One region of the Pseudomonas sp. LBUM1652 genome, then DNA from elsewhere that is predicted to be linked to it. Evidence: predicted binding sites of a transcription regulator. Region 1 holds the regulator's gene; each other region holds the start of a gene.
The links. The regulator FliA, encoded in region 1, starts transcription of late flagellar genes. The targets are predictions, from matches to a motif close to CTAAAGTTTNNNNNNNNNNNGCCGNTAA.

Region 1 (3,856 bases):
CTGCCACGCATTGTTCCGGTTGTGAACGCGCAGCCAGTAATGTGGCCTCCGTCTATGCAAGACAAGGTAAAGAAATAACATGGGCAGCATGCATCCCGTACAGGTGATCGCGGTGACCGGCGGCAAAGGTGGCGTCGGCAAGACTAACGTGTCAGTGAACTTGTCTCTGGCGCTGGCAGAGCTTGGCCGTCGGGTCATGCTGCTGGACGCCGATCTGGGGCTGGCGAACGTCGACGTTCTGCTGGGCCTGACGCCCAAACGCACGCTGGCCGACGTGATCGAAGGCCGCTGCGAGCTGCGCGACGTTTTGTTGCAAGGCCCGGGCGGGATCCGCATCGTGCCCGCTGCGTCCGGCACTCAGAGCATGGTTCACCTCAGCCCGGCGCAACATGCCGGTCTGATTCAGGCCTTCAGTGACATCGGCGACAATCTCGACGTTTTGGTGATCGACACCGCTGCGGGTATTGGTGACTCGGTAGTCAGTTTTGTTCGCGCCGCGCAAGAAGTGTTGCTGGTGGTCTGCGACGAGCCGACCTCGATCACTGACGCTTACGCCCTGATCAAGTTGCTCAATCGCGATTACGGCATGAACCGCTTCCGCGTCCTGGCCAACATGGCCCAGAGCCCGCAAGAAGGTCGCAACCTGTTCGCCAAGTTGACCAAGGTCACGGATCGCTTTCTTGACGTGGCCCTACAATACGTCGGCGCCGTGCCTTACGACGAAAGCGTGCGCAAGGCGGTGCAGAAGCAGCGTGCGGTCTATGAAGCCTTCCCGCGTTCCAAGTGCGCGCTGGCGTTCAAGGCGATCGCCCAGAAGGTCGACACCTGGCCGCTGCCTGCCAACCCGCGCGGCCACCTTGAGTTTTTCGTCGAACGCCTCGTGCAGCAAACGGCAGGGCCTGTGCTATGACCGCCAGCGGTATGAATTACTACAAGAAGTCGGCACGTGACGCGCAGTACGAATTGATCGAGCGTTACGCGCCACTGGTAAAACGCATTGCCTATCACCTGCTGGCGCGATTGCCGGCGAGTGTGCAGGTCGAGGATCTGATCCAGGCCGGGATGATCGGTCTGCTCGAAGTCTCGACCAAATATGACGCCAGCAAAGGCGCCAGTTTCGAAACGTACGCGGGCATTCGAATCCGCGGCGCGATGCTCGACGAAGTGCGCAAAGGGGACTGGGCGCCACGCTCGGTTCACCGCAACACCCGTATGGTCAGTGACGCGATTCGTGCAATTGAAGCTAAAACCGGCCGTGATGCTAAAGATCACGAGGTTGCGGCCGAACTCCAATTGAGTCTCGACGATTACTACGGGATTTTGAATGACACCCTGGGCAGCCGCTTGTTCAGTTTCGACGACCTGTTGCAGGACGGCGAACACGAAGGGCTGCACGAGGATGGCGCCAGTGCTCATCTTGAGCCGTCACGCGATCTGGAAGATGAACGCTTCCAGGCAGCGCTGGCGGACGCGATTGCCAATTTGCCGGAGCGTGAGCGACTGGTGTTGGCGCTGTACTACGACGAAGAGCTGAACCTCAAGGAGATCGGTGAAGTCCTTGGCGTCAGTGAATCGCGGGTCAGCCAGTTACACAGCCAGTGCGCGGCCCGTTTGCGGGGGCGTTTGGGGGAGTGGCGAGCGCGCTGAAGGCAGTGTGGGGACACTGCGAACGAGGCTGGTGCGGTGATAAACGGCACCGGTCTTGCTCTGTTGTGCTCCAGACAGTCTTCGAGTGCTGCGCCGATTGATTGAAGTGGCGCGTCCAGGTGCTGGGCGCGTTTAAGACTGCTTGGAGGTCGAATTGAACAAAGACATGAAAATCCTCATCGTTGATGACTTCTCAACGATGCGGCGGATCATCAAGAACCTGCTGCGGGATCTTGGGTTCACCAACACCGTAGAGGCCGACGATGGCGTCACCGCCATTCCGGTACTCAACAGCGGCAGCATCGACTTTCTGGTAACGGACTGGAACATGCCGGGCATGACCGGTATCGATCTGCTGCGTCACGTGCGTGCCGATGAAAAACTCAAGCACCTGCCAGTGCTGATGGTGACCGCTGAAGCCAAGCGCGAGCAAATCATCGAGGCCGCTCAGGCCGGTGTGAACGGCTACGTGGTCAAACCTTTCACGGCTCAGGCGTTGAAAGACAAAATCGAGAAGATTTTCGAACGCATCGGCTGATGACGCGCGGGGGAGCTATGGAGCATAACGAATCTTCACAGGGCGATTTCGAATCGACCCTGAAAAAACACGCGGTCGAACTGGTCGAGAGCCTTGAAAAAGGCAGGTTCGGCGACGCTGTGCAACTGATCCATGAGCTCAATCAGACCCGTGACCGCGGCCTGTATCAGGAAGTGGGCAAGCTCACACGCGAACTGCACAGTGCGATCGTCAACTTCCAGATCGATCCGCACATGCCGCAGGCCGAGGAAGTGTCGCAAATCACCGACGCCACCGAACGCCTGGGCTATGTGGTCAAGCTGACAGAAGCCGCGGCCAACCGCACCATGGATCTGGTGGAAAGCGCCACGCCGGTGGTCAATGGTCTGGCTGAAGAAGCCCAGGCCTTGAGTACCGATTGGGGGCGTTTCATGCGTCGTGAAGTCGGGGCTGAAGAGTTCCGCGAACTGGCGCGCCGGGTCGACGGTTTTCTGTCGCGCAGCAGCACGGACAACCGTGCGGTGTCGAGCAATCTGAACGACATCCTGCTGGCTCAGGATTATCAGGACCTTACCGGTCAAGTGATCAAGCGTGTGACCCAACTGGTCACCGAAGTCGAAAGCAATTTGCTCAAACTCGTCCTCATGGCCAGTCAGGTGGACCGCTTTGCGGGCATCGAACATGACCGTGCGGCGATGCTTGCAGAAAAAGATCCACAAAAACATCTCTCGCAGGGTGAAGGTCCGCAGATTCATGCCGATAAACGAGAAGACGTTGTGTCCGGTCAGGACGATGTGGACGATTTGTTATCCAGCCTTGGATTCTAGAGTTTTTGAATTTTAGGTTTTTTGGGTTTTTAGACCTGTAGGAGCACCCCATTAATGAGCTTCGGCGCCGATGAAGAGATCCTTCAGGATTTCCTGGTTGAGGCCGGCGAGATTCTTGAGCAACTGTCCGAACAACTGGTCGAGCTGGAAAGCCGTCCGGATGACGCAGATCTGCTCAACGCAATTTTTCGCGGTTTTCACACTGTAAAAGGGGGCGCCGGCTTCCTTCAGCTCAACGAGCTGGTGGAGTGCTGTCACATCGCCGAAAACGTGTTCGACATCCTGCGCAAGGGTGAGCGTCGCGTTGATGCAGAACTGATGGACGTTGTCCTCGAAGCACTGGACGCGGTGAACAGCATGTTCAGCGAAGTCCGTGAACGTGCCCCGATCACCGCGGCGACTCCGCAACTGCTGGCTGCACTGGCACGTCTGGCCGAGCCGCAAACGGCGGATGAAGCCCCGGCTTCGCCAGTGGCCGAGATGATCGAGGAACTGGTCGTCGAGGGCGATTCTGGCGACATCACCGATAACGAATTTGAACAGCTGTTGGACTCGCTGAACGCCGTCAAGGCCGAAGCCGAGGCCCCGGCCGCTGCTGCACCTGCGCAAACTGCCGATGCGGCAGCCAGCGATGAAATCACCGATGCCGAGTTCGAGTCGTTGCTCGATCAACTGCACGGCAAAGGTCAGTTTGCAGCCGACGCGGTCACGCCAGCAGCGGCCAAACCTGCGGCACCTGCGGCGGGCGACAGTTCGGACATCACCGACGACGAATTCGAAGCACTGCTCGATCAGTTGCACGGCAAAGGCAACTTCGCCGTTGAAGCGCTGGAGTCGGCAATTGCTTCGGCACCTGCTGCGCCTG
Region 2 (3,856 bases), 1.3 Mb from region 1:
CCGGTGCTTGGCGCTCTGGAGGCCGATCGCATGGTTCACGTGCGGTTGTTCGATCAACAGGGCAAGAGTTTCGAGTTGAACATGGAAGCTCGGCTGGGCATCGATGACTTTATTGTGCGCAAGGCCTGTGTGCTGGCCGGCCAGGGCTTCACATTGCTGCCGATGATGTACTGCGAGGAGGAACTGCAAAACGGCACACTCGTGCAATTGCTACCCGAGTGGTCGCTGCCCGGTGGCTGGTTGCAAGCGGTCTATCCGCATCGTCGCGGGGTGATGCCGGCGGTGCGCGCGTGGATCGATCACCTGGTCGAATCGTTCAATGCCTGTGGGGAGCGGTTGTTATGAAAAAGGCAAAAATGAGCGAGGCGGACGTTGCCGCGTTTTGCCTGGGATTACCCGGTGCGCGCGAAGACTACAAGTGGGGTGGCGTGCGCGTGTTTTCGATTGCCGGCAACAAGATGTTTGCCTTGCAGGGGCTGCGCGGAGATTCGCTGGCGTTCAAGGTCGACAAGGATCTGTTTCTCGGCCATTGCGACCGCCCGGGCATTCACCCGGCGCCGTACCTGGCGCGGGCGCAGTGGATCATCATGCACCCGCCCTACCCGCTGGGCGCCGAGGAGTTGCAGGGGTTGCTGCAACGCTCGCATCAGTTGGTAGTAGGCAAGTTGCCCAAAAAGACACAGATCGGATTATTGCTGTAAACCCGATCCCTGTAGGAGCTGCCGAAGGCTGCGATCTTTTGATTTTCAGGATCAAAAGATCGAAGCCTTCGGCAGCTCCTACACGGGGGCATCTTTGTTAGTACAGCGATACTAGGTTCGAACCGAGAAACAGCTGATCAATCCAGAACACCTGGTGCAACAAGACGATCACCCAGAACAGCACCTGAAACGACACCTTGCGCGTCTTGTGCCGGAACACTTGCTGGGCGACCAGTGCGCCCGGCCACCCCCCGGCCAGTTCCACTGCGTGGAGGATGTTTTCCGGCGTGCGCCACGCATCGGTGCGAGCCTTGCGCTTGTCGGCCCAATACATAAAGAACGCCAGCACGCTGACGACGCCATACGCCGCCAGCGGGACCAGCGAGATCCCGCGCAACCACATCGACAGCGATCCGAACACCGGCAGCGCGCAGACAATCAGCAGCACCAGCAGCTTCAGCTTGAGGTTTTGAATATTGCCACCGGACGGGCGACCTTCAGGGCGGCGTGCGCGGGAATCATTCATGGCTTGGCCGCCGACCAGTCCACCCAGCCAAACTGCCACGTCGCCAGAATGACCAGGCCGAACACGATCCGGTACCAGGCAAATGCCGCATAGCTGTGGCTGCCGATGAACTTGAGCAACCCACGCACGGCGATCATGGCGAAGATGAACGCGGTGACGAACCCGATGGCAAACACCGGGAAGTCCGCCGGCACAAACAGATCGCGGTACTTGTAGCCCGAGTAAACCGCAGCACCGACCATGGTCGGCATCGCGAGGAAGAACGAAAACTCGGTGGCTGTTTTGCGCGACAGACCGAACAACAGGCCGCCAATGATCGTCGAGCCGGAACGCGACGTGCCGGGAATCATCGCCAGGCACTGGGCGAAACCGATTTTCAGCGCGTCCGTCCAGCGAATCTCATCGACCGTTTCCGCGTGCACCTCATGCTGACGCTGCTCAGCCCACAACATGATGATGCCGCCCACCACCAGCGCAGCAGCGACTGTGATCGGGTTGAACAGGTACTCGTGGATCAGATCGGCAAAGATCACGCCCAGCACCACGGCGGGCAGAAAAGCGATCAGCAGGTTGGCGGTGAAACGCCGCGCGCTGGGTTGCGTCGGCAAGCCAACCACCACATCGAGAATCTTGCGACGAAACTCCCAGACCACCGCGAGGATCGCGCCGAGCTGGATGATGATGTTGAACGCCATGGCTCGTTCGCCGCCGAAATCGAGCAAGTCGGCAACGATGATCTGGTGTCCGGTACTGGAAATGGGCAAAAACTCCGTCAGCCCTTCTACAACGCCTAGTATCAGTGCCTGCAAGGCCATCCAAAGATCCATCAATCCCCCAAAGAGCGATGCACGCCGGCATGCCCCGATAGTATTTTTCTTTCGTTCACTGCGATCAGCGTAGCTGGTTGTTGCTGTACCGATTCCGCGCACACAGGATCCACACGAAACAGTCAAAATTCCGTGAAATAGCAACTTGGATTCAGGTTCTCACGCGCGGGGCCGAAATCCTAACAGACAAGCCTTAATAGCGCTGCCGCGTTATACGACTTGGGTCGCGTATGCCCGCCCACGGAATCGTGGTTGGATGCTGGCGGTCGTTTATTACAAGAAAAAGAATCCGGAGTGACAGCGTTATGAACAGCTTGCGCAGTGTGTCGATCAGCCGACGCTTGTGGCTCATCTTGATTGTGGCGGTGGTCATGTTGCTGACCTTGGGCGTGTTGATGCTCAAGCAGATTCACGACGACCTGTATCAAGCCAAGGCCCAGAAAACCCAGCACGTGGTGCAGACCGCCAGTGGTTTATTGACGTACTACCACGATCTGGAAACAGCTGGCACCCTGACCAAGGAAGCCGCGCAGAAACAGGCACTCACCGCCATTCGGGGCCTGCGTTACGACCAGAGCGACTATTTCTGGATCAACGACCTCACGCCCGTCATGGTCATGCACCCGACCAATCCCAAGCTTGAAGGCCAGAATCTCTCGGCGATCCGCGATCCGGATGGTTTTGCCGTGTTTAACGAAATGGTCGCCATCGCCAAGAGCAAAGGCGCCGGCATGGTCGATTACCGGTGGCCGAAACCGGGCGCCAGTGAGCCAGTGGCTAAAACCTCCTACGTGAAACTGTTCGAGCCTTGGGGCTGGGTGCTCGGTTCCGGTGTTTATGTCGATGATGTGCAGGCCGAATTTCAGGGCCAGATGATCAAGGCGACGGTGATCGGCCTGGTGATTGCCCTGATCATGGCATTGCTGGTCATCATGATCGCGCGCAGCATCGTGCGCCCGTTGCAGGAAACCGTGAACGCCATGGCCAACATCGCCAGCGGCGAAAGCGACCTCACCCGCAGCCTCGATACCCACGGCAAGGATGAAGTCACGGAGCTCGCACATCACTTCAACGCTTTCACCGCCAAATTGCGCGGAGTGATTGGCGAGTTGCAGGTGTCGGCCAGTGCGCTGGGCCAGTCGTCCAGCGAACTGGGCAATGATGCTTCCCAGGCTCAGCAACGCAGCCAGCAGCAATCGCAACAGATGGAACTGGTGGCCACCGCAATCAACGAGGTGACCTACGGCGTGCAGGATGTGGCGAAAAACGCCGAACATGCGGCCGCTGAAATGCGTGACGCCGAGGCGCAGGCGCAACAGGGTCAGATCAACATCGACGGCAGCCTGCAACAGATCGACAAGCTGTCCGGCACCATTGATCAGGCGGTGGAAGTGATTCGTACCCTTGCCGCCGAAAGCACCCAGATCGGCAGTGTGCTGGAAGTGATTCGCTCGATTGCCGAGCAGACCAATCTGCTGGCGCTCAACGCGGCCATTGAAGCGGCACGGGCTGGCGAACAGGGCCGAGGGTTTGCCGTGGTCGCGGATGAAGTGCGCTTGCTGGCACAGCGTACGCAGAAGTCGACGGCGGAAATCCAGTCGATGATCGAGCGCCTGCAAAACCACTCCGAGGCGGCGGTCAAGGTGATCGGCGACAGCAGCAAAGCTTCGCAATTGACCATTGAACAGGCCGGGCTGGCGGGTGCAAGCCTGAATGCCATCGGCCAGGCACTGCGCAACCTCAATGGCCTGAATGCGTCAATTGCCAGTGCCACACTGCAACAGGCGCATGTGGTCGAGGAC
Region 3 (3,856 bases), 2.8 Mb from region 1:
TCAGGTCGACGACGCGCCGCTGCATCACGTGGCAATGCCGGACAGCATGTCCAGCTCGCCGCTGGTGGCGGCCCTCGACCCGCGTGTTGATGAGCAGGTGGTGCAGGAGCAGATGCAGAATACGGTCACGCCGGAACCAGAACCAGAACCTGAGATAGAACCGGAGTCTGAGCCGGCAGAAAGTCCGGATGACGACAGCGACAAACCCACCCCGGATATCAGTGGCGCCAGGCCTTGAAGCATCGTCGGAAGTAAAAAAGGGCAGTCCCGCCAAGGACTGCCCTTTTCATTTGCATGTTCGAATCACATGTCGTCTTTATCGAAACGCCGTGCTTCACGCTGCAACTGATAGACGAAGCGTTCAACGTTACGTGCCGCCTGACCACTGATGTTGTGGAAGCGCAGACCGGCAAACGTGATGTTGAGTTTTTCTTCGAAGTGCAGATAGCGCAGTTCTACGGATACAGGCTGATTGCCGAACAGCGGCGGGGCGATCATGCGGTCGTAGACCTGGCCCAGTTGCAGGCGCTCGGTGATGTCACCTTCAAAGCGCAGTTTGCAACCGGTGGCGGAAATATCCAGCAGCTTGCCGTTGATTGGCGCCTTGAGCTTTTCACCGCCCAGTTCGACGCCGACCAGGTCGGTCAGCTTCAATGCGGCGCGGAAGGCGTTGCGGCGTTGGTGGTAAACCACCTCGGTCGGCAGTTCGCCAGTGTAAAAGCGGTCGCCGTCGGATTCTTCGATGTTCAGCGTGCCGGTGCATTCCCAGGCAATGCGTACACCTTCATGAAAACCTTCGATCTTGAACGGTTCGCCGGCGAGCAGGAAGCGCTCGCCATCGCGCGGGATCATTTCGTCCAGAGCCATTGATGCGGTGTCGCGGTCGACTTTGATCAGGTAGGTCTGGAAACGCTGGCTGCGTTCATGGAACGTGATGATCAGCGGGTCGTGGCTATCTTGCAGCTGGCGCAGGTTGCTGGAGATTTCCAGTGGCGTGGTGAGCACCTTTGGGGGCTGCGGAGCATCATCCGCGCTTAGCGTGTTGGACACGGTTTATCACTCTCCAGACAAAATATGACGACTGGCCAGTATTTTGCCAGTATGTTTCGCGAGTTGATAGGGCTGGCGCATCAACGGCTCATGCCTGGCTGAATGTACGCGGCTTGGCGGGTTTGGCAAAAGTGCCGCTGGCGTCATACAGCGCTGGCGGTTCGCCCCCGTTGAGGATTTTCAGCTGATTGGCCGTGGCGGCCTGCTGTACCTGGATCGACTGGCCATTGTTGACGTTGGCCGCCTGGCATTGGGCGATGAGGTCAGTCAACAAGTCGCTCTTGCTGAGCAACTGCTCGCCGATGCTCGACTGGCTGGCGAGTTGCTCAAGACCCTGCCGATTGGTCGGCAGGTTGAGGCTGGCGAGGATTTCGCTGCGTTTGCGGCCATGCTGTTCAAGCAGAATGATCAATGCCTGTTTGCGCGCCAGAATTTCTTCCAGCAGTGGCATGTCGCGACCGTGCAAGGCGAGGGATTCGGTTTGCAGTAACTCCAGCAATTGTTGAGCTGGAGCAAAGTCGTCGATGATCAGTTGCAGTAAATTAGTGTCGTGCATGGCTGGCCTTGGGTTTTAAGCGTCCAAAAGCCTGGCGCAGGCAAAAGCCTAGCGCTGGGCTTCGAAGTTGAGCAGTTTGCTGGCTACACGGTTGCTGTCGACTTTATAGCTGCCATCGGCAATCGCGGCTTTCAACTCGGCCACACGGGCTTTGTCGACAGCAGGTTGATCGCGCAGCTTGTCAGTGACCTTCTGCAACTGTTGAGCCTCATTGCTGAGGTGTACCGATTCCCCGCTCTTTGCGGTACTGGCCGATTCGGCCTGGGTATTCAGCGGCGCGGAGGTGCCGGTTTCGGCGGTTTCCTTGGCGTTGCTGGTACGTGTACTGCCCGTAAGTGACGAGGAGCTGTTCAAACGGCTGAAATCGATGACCATGATAAAAACCTCTGGGAATTTGGACGCTTGCCATGTTTTCGGCCATCCCCTGGAAAACTTTAGGCCCATTTATCAATGAGCTTGCATGCGCCGGCGCGTGTCCTGCTGCGGCACAGTTTAGGGAAGCGACGGGGTCCGCGCCAGTTTTCTCATCAGCGTTTTACATGGCCACTTCCACCTGGCCCGGCGCGGTGACCTGCGCCTTGATGACTCGTTGGGAGTTAAGGTTTTTCACCCGGATCTGTTCTTTCAGGCCGCCATTGGCCAGGGCTTCACCGGGCATGCGCACGGCGAGCGTGCCGCTGCGGGCGGTGATGACCACTTGATCACCCTTGCGCACGACTTCGGCCTGTTCCAGATGCACCAGGGTAATGACCTGATCAGCGACCGTTGGTCGGGTTAATTTTTGCCCGATCGCTTCGTCCACCGACGTCAAGAAACCTTGATTGATCACGCTGACGTCGCGCTCGCGCAAGGTCACGTCCTGAGGTTCGATTATCCCGGCGCGTTTGAGCGGTCGGGTGGTGGTCACAATCTCGCGAAACAGGCGGACTTGAGCGGGCACGAACACCGTCCAGGGCGAGGCGCCTTCACAGCGAACCTTCACGGTTACCCGGCCCAGCGGACGTGCCGGACTCTCCAGAGACGCTGTCAATTCCTTGTCGCACATAGGCATGCGCATACGGGGGTCGAGCTGGTTGACTTCGATTTCGTAGCGGCCTTCCGTTTGACTGGTTGCCAGATAGTCTTCTACGGTGAACTCAAGAAAGCCCTGAGTGACGCCGATAAGCATGTCAGGCAAGGTAACCGCATCAGCAATGGCAGGGCTGCCGGCGAAGAAGAAGCAAACGGCGGACACCGCGCAAAGCCCTCTGCGAAGGGGAGATGTCAGGCGTCGGAAAAATGTCGTTTGAGCGTTCATACGAGTTAAAAAGCAAGCGCCGTGCCGTTTAGCAATGAATGTGCGTCGCAACAACACTTGGCGTTGGTGTAGGAGTCTGGGCATGGCTGGTGTAATGGATTCGGTGAACCAGCGCACGCAACTGGTAGGGCAGAATCGCCTGGAGCTGTTGTTGTTCCGTCTCGACGGCCAGCAGCTCTATGGAATCAACGTGTTCAAGGTGCGGGAAGTGCTGCAATGCCCGTCGCTGACGTTGATGCCCAAGTCCAGTCCTGTCGTGTGCGGGGTGGCGAATATCCGGGGGGCGACCATTCCGATCCTTGATCTGGCAATGGCGACCGGTTCCGGGGCGTTGAAAGACAAGAAAAATCCGTTCGTGATCATCACGGAGTACAACACCAAGACCCAGGGATTCCTGGTCCGCTCGGTGGAGCGCATCGTCAACATGAACTGGGAAGAGATCCATCCACCGCCCAAGGGCACGGGTCGCGATCATTACCTGACCGCTGTGACTCGGGTGGACAATCAGTTAGTCGAAATCATCGACGTCGAGAAGGTACTGGCCGAAGTTGCGCCAACGCCGGAAGCGATTTCGGTGGGTGTGGTTGATGTCGAGACCCAGACCAAGGCGTTGTCGCTGCGGGTGCTGACCGTCGATGACTCGTCGGTGGCGCGCAAGCAGGTCACGCGTTGCCTGCAGACGATCGGCGTCGAAGTGGTGGCGTTGAACGACGGCAAGCAGGCGCTGGATTACCTGCGCAAGCTGGTCGACGAGGGCAAGAAGCCGGAAGAAGAGTTCCTGATGATGATCTCCGACATCGAGATGCCGGAGATGGACGGGTACACCCTGACGGCGGAAATCCGCGGCGACGCGCGCATGCAAAAGCTTCATATCATCCTGCATACTTCGTTGTCGGGGGTATTCAATCAGGCGATGGTCAAGAAAGTCGGTGCCGATGACTTTTTGGCCAAAT
Region 4 (3,856 bases), 1.8 Mb from region 1:
AGGTTCTAACTCAGGTCCGTTATCCGGATCGAGGACAGTGTATGGTGGGTAGTTTGACTGGGGCGGTCTCCTCCTAAAGAGTAACGGAGGAGTACGAAGGTGCGCTCAGACCGGTCGGAAATCGGTCGTAGAGTATAAAGGCAAAAGCGCGCTTGACTGCGAGACAGACACGTCGAGCAGGTACGAAAGTAGGTCTTAGTGATCCGGTGGTTCTGTATGGAAGGGCCATCGCTCAACGGATAAAAGGTACTCCGGGGATAACAGGCTGATACCGCCCAAGAGTTCATATCGACGGCGGTGTTTGGCACCTCGATGTCGGCTCATCACATCCTGGGGCTGAAGCCGGTCCCAAGGGTATGGCTGTTCGCCATTTAAAGTGGTACGCGAGCTGGGTTTAGAACGTCGTGAGACAGTTCGGTCCCTATCTGCCGTGGACGTTTGAGATTTGAGAGGGGCTGCTCCTAGTACGAGAGGACCGGAGTGGACGAACCTCTGGTGTTCCGGTTGTCACGCCAGTGGCATTGCCGGGTAGCTATGTTCGGGAAAGATAACCGCTGAAAGCATCTAAGCGGGAAACTTGCCTCAAGATGAGATCTCACTGGAACCTTGAGTTCCCTGAAGGGCCGTCGAAGACTACGACGTTGATAGGTTGGGTGTGTAAGCGCTGTGAGGCGTTGAGCTAACCAATACTAATTGCCCGTGAGGCTTGACCATATAACACCCAAGCAATTTGCGTCGAAAGGCCAGATTGCGGTGTGTGAAGACGAAACGAACCGAAAGTTCGATGTTCACAAAACACCGAAAGCTGTCACATACCCAATTTGCTGAAGCGAGGCCAACAGGTCACGACTCAGTACCCGAATTTCTTGACGACCATAGAGCGTTGGAACCACCTGATCCCATCCCGAACTCAGCAGTGAAACGATGCATCGCCGATGGTAGTGTGGGGTTTCCCCATGTGAGAGTAGGTCATCGTCAAGATTAAATTCCGAAACCCCAATTGCGAAAGCAATTGGGGTTTTGTTTTAGTAGAAGTACCGATTTTTGCTGGCTCGTTACCGTGTTGACGGGCCAGATACAGAATTTCTTGACGACCATAGAGCGTTGGAACCACCTGATCCCATCCCGAACTCAGCAGTGAAACGATGCATCGCCGATGGTAGTGTGGGGTTTCCCCATGTGAGAGTAGGTCATCGTCAAGATTGAATTCCGAGACCCCTGTCTGCTAACGCAGACAGGGGTTTTCTCGTTTACAGGCTTGCAAAAAATAGACGATCAAACAGCTTTGCGAGCCTTGCTGATACGGCACACCAGATGTAGACGCCAATCCCTGATAGTCCTCAATCAAAACATCCGAGTTTGCGATCATCACTTGTCCGCTGATACCAATGATCGAATACGAGCATGAAAATCTGCTCCCAGATATGACAAAGCCAGCCCCTGAACTTCAAGGGCTGGCTTTTTTATGCACAACGCATTCGCTTGGAACTGATAGCAGGCTGTTGGGTTGTTGCTGCGACGTTGCGCTTCGCGCATGTAGCAAAAATTCAGACTCGCGTAGGGCGCCACTCAGGACTCGATGGTCAGACTGCCCTTAAAGCTTACAGAATGTGCAACTGGCGCCCAGGCATCAGTCAAAAACACCACGCGGCGAACGCTCTAGCACGCCGTTCGGCGGGAATCTTCCGCAAATGCCATCCATTTTCCGCACAGCCCTAAGATTTCTCCGACTCGTGCCGACAGACTGGTGAGACATGCGTGCACCAAATCAGAGCAGCCAGAAGAATGCTGCCTGCGCTGTACATGGAATGTTGCATCCCGGAACGCATCCCCACTTTTGCATAAGAAGTCCCATGAAATGAATCTCAAGTTCAGCCATAAAATCCTGTTGGCCGCCTCGGGCGTCGTGGTCCTGGCTTTCGCTTTATTCACGCTCTACAACGACTATCTGCAGCGAAACACCATTCGCCAGAACCTCCAATCCTCCGTGCAGCAGGCCGGTGATCTGACCGCCAGCAGCGTGCAGAACTGGATGAGCGGGCGGATTCTGGTGTTGGAAAACCTTGCGCAGAACGTTGCCCATCAGGGCAAGGACGCCGATTTCCCGGGCCTGGTTGATCAACCGGCCTTCACCTCGAACTTCCAGTTCACCTACGTCGGCCAGGCCAACGGTGTATTCACCCAGCGCCCTGACGCGAAGATGCCGGACGGCTATGACCCACGTCAGCGTCCTTGGTACAAGCAGGCGGTAATCGCCGACAAAACCATGCTGACGCCGCCGTACATGGCGGCGGTCGGTGGCCTGGTGGTGACCATCGCCATGCCGGTGAAGAAGAACGGCGAACTGCTCGGTGTGGTCGGTGGTGACCTGAGCCTGGAAACCCTGGTAAAGATCATCAACTCGGTGGACTTCGGTGGCCTCGGCCATGCGTTCCTGGTTAGTGCCGATGGTCAGGTGATCGTCAGCCCGGACAAAGATCAGGTGATGAAGAACCTGAAGGACATCTATCCGAACTCCAGCGTACGCATCGAGAAGGGCAACCAGAACGTGCTGCTCAACGGCCAGGAACGCATCCTGTCGTTCACCCCGGTCAGCGATTTGCCGAATGCTCAGTGGTACATCGGTCTGTCGATCGATCGCGATAAAGCCTACGCCGCACTCAGCCAGTTCCGTACTTCGGCGCTGATTGCCATGTTCGTTGCGGTGGGCGCAATTGCGCTGCTGTTGAGCCTGTTGATCAACGTGTTGATGCGTCCGCTGACCACCATGGGCCGCGCGATGCAGGACATCGCTCAGGGCGAGGGCGATCTGACTCGTCGTCTGGTCGTAGAAAGCAAAGACGAATTCGGCGAACTGGGCAGTTCGTTCAACCAATTCGTTGAACGGATTCACGCGTCGATTTCTGAAGTGTCTTCGGCAACCCGTCAGGTCCATGACCTGTCGCAACGGGTGATGGCGTCGTCCAACGCTTCCATCGTCGGCTCCGACGAGCAAAGTGCGCGCACCAACAGCGTGGCCGCGGCGATCAACGAACTGGGCGCCGCCACTCAGGAAATCGCCCGCAACGCCGCCGATGCTTCGCAGCACGCCAGCGGCGCGAGCGAGCAGGCCGATGACGGTCGCCAAGTGGTTGAGCAAACCATACTGGCAATGACCGAGTTGTCGCAGAAGATCAGCCTGTCGTGCACCCAGATCGAAACCCTGAATGCCAGCACCGACAACATCGGACACATCCTCGATGTGATCAAAGGCATCTCGCAGCAGACCAACCTGTTGGCGCTCAACGCCGCCATCGAAGCGGCACGTGCCGGTGAAGCCGGGCGTGGTTTTGCGGTGGTGGCGGATGAGGTGCGTAACCTTGCCCATCGCACCCAGGAATCGGCGGAAGAGATCCACAAGATGATCACTTCGCTGCAGGTCGGTTCGCGTGAAGCGGTGACCACCATGAACGCCAGTCAGGCGTCCAGCGAGCAGAGCGTTGAAGTGGCCAACCAGGCCGGTTTGCGCCTGGTCAGCGTGACCCAGCGCATCGGCGAAATCGACGGTATGAACCAGTCGGTAGCGGCCGCCACTGAAGAGCAGACCGCGGTGGTGGAAACCCTCAACGTCGACGTTAACCAGATCAACCTGTTGAACCAGCAGAGTGTGGCCAACCTCAACGAAACGTTGAAGGATTGTGATGCGTTGTCGCAGCAGGCCAACCGCCTGAAGCAGTTGGTCGACAGTTTCAAAATCTGACCTTAAGTCAGACCGCGTTATCGTTCATCGCGGGCAAGCCCGCTCCCACAGGATTCTTGGCGAACACGAAATGTGTGAACGACTTGGACTCTGTGGGAGCTGGCTTGCCAGCGATAG

Region 2: a site for FliA is predicted at 2,205-2,232, ahead of ACA069_RS14265 (methyl-accepting chemotaxis protein). Genes of this name have one in related genera too.
Region 3: a site for FliA is predicted at 2,017-2,044, ahead of flgM (flagellar biosynthesis anti-sigma factor FlgM). Genes of this name have one in related genera too.
Region 4: a site for FliA is predicted at 1,716-1,743, ahead of ACA069_RS00640 (methyl-accepting chemotaxis protein). Genes of this name have one in related genera too.

What each region holds. Positions count from the first base shown of each region.
Region 1 covers NZ_CP166804.1:1,895,659-1,899,514, forward strand. The annotation lists gene fleN (flagellar synthesis regulator FleN) at 80-910, shown strand; gene fliA (RNA polymerase sigma factor FliA) at 907-1,647, shown strand; gene ACA069_RS08600 (chemotaxis response regulator CheY) at 1,814-2,185, shown strand; gene ACA069_RS08605 (protein phosphatase CheZ) at 2,203-2,991, shown strand; gene ACA069_RS08610 (chemotaxis protein CheA) at 3,046-3,856, shown strand, end outside.
Region 2 covers NZ_CP166804.1:3,146,464-3,150,319, reverse strand. The annotation lists gene ACA069_RS14285 (LysR substrate-binding domain-containing protein) at 1-345, shown strand, start outside; gene ACA069_RS14280 (MmcQ/YjbR family DNA-binding protein) at 342-701, shown strand; gene ACA069_RS14275 (DUF1294 domain-containing protein) at 799-1,227, opposite strand; gene ACA069_RS14270 (undecaprenyl-diphosphate phosphatase) at 1,224-2,054, opposite strand; gene ACA069_RS14265 (methyl-accepting chemotaxis protein) at 2,360-3,856, shown strand, end outside.
Region 3 covers NZ_CP166804.1:4,715,331-4,719,186, reverse strand. The annotation lists gene ACA069_RS21255 (MFS transporter) at 1-238, shown strand, start outside; gene ACA069_RS21250 (flagellar brake protein) at 304-1,050, opposite strand; gene ACA069_RS21245 (flagella synthesis protein FlgN) at 1,139-1,606, opposite strand; gene flgM (flagellar biosynthesis anti-sigma factor FlgM) at 1,655-1,981, opposite strand; gene flgA (flagellar basal body P-ring formation chaperone FlgA) at 2,142-2,903, opposite strand; gene ACA069_RS21230 (chemotaxis protein CheV) at 2,986-3,856, shown strand, end outside.
Region 4 covers NZ_CP166804.1:129,907-133,762, forward strand. The annotation lists rRNA gene ACA069_RS00625 (23S ribosomal RNA) at 1-714, shown strand, start outside; rRNA gene rrf (5S ribosomal RNA) at 866-981, shown strand; rRNA gene rrf (5S ribosomal RNA) at 1,087-1,202, shown strand; gene ACA069_RS00640 (methyl-accepting chemotaxis protein) at 1,859-3,739, shown strand.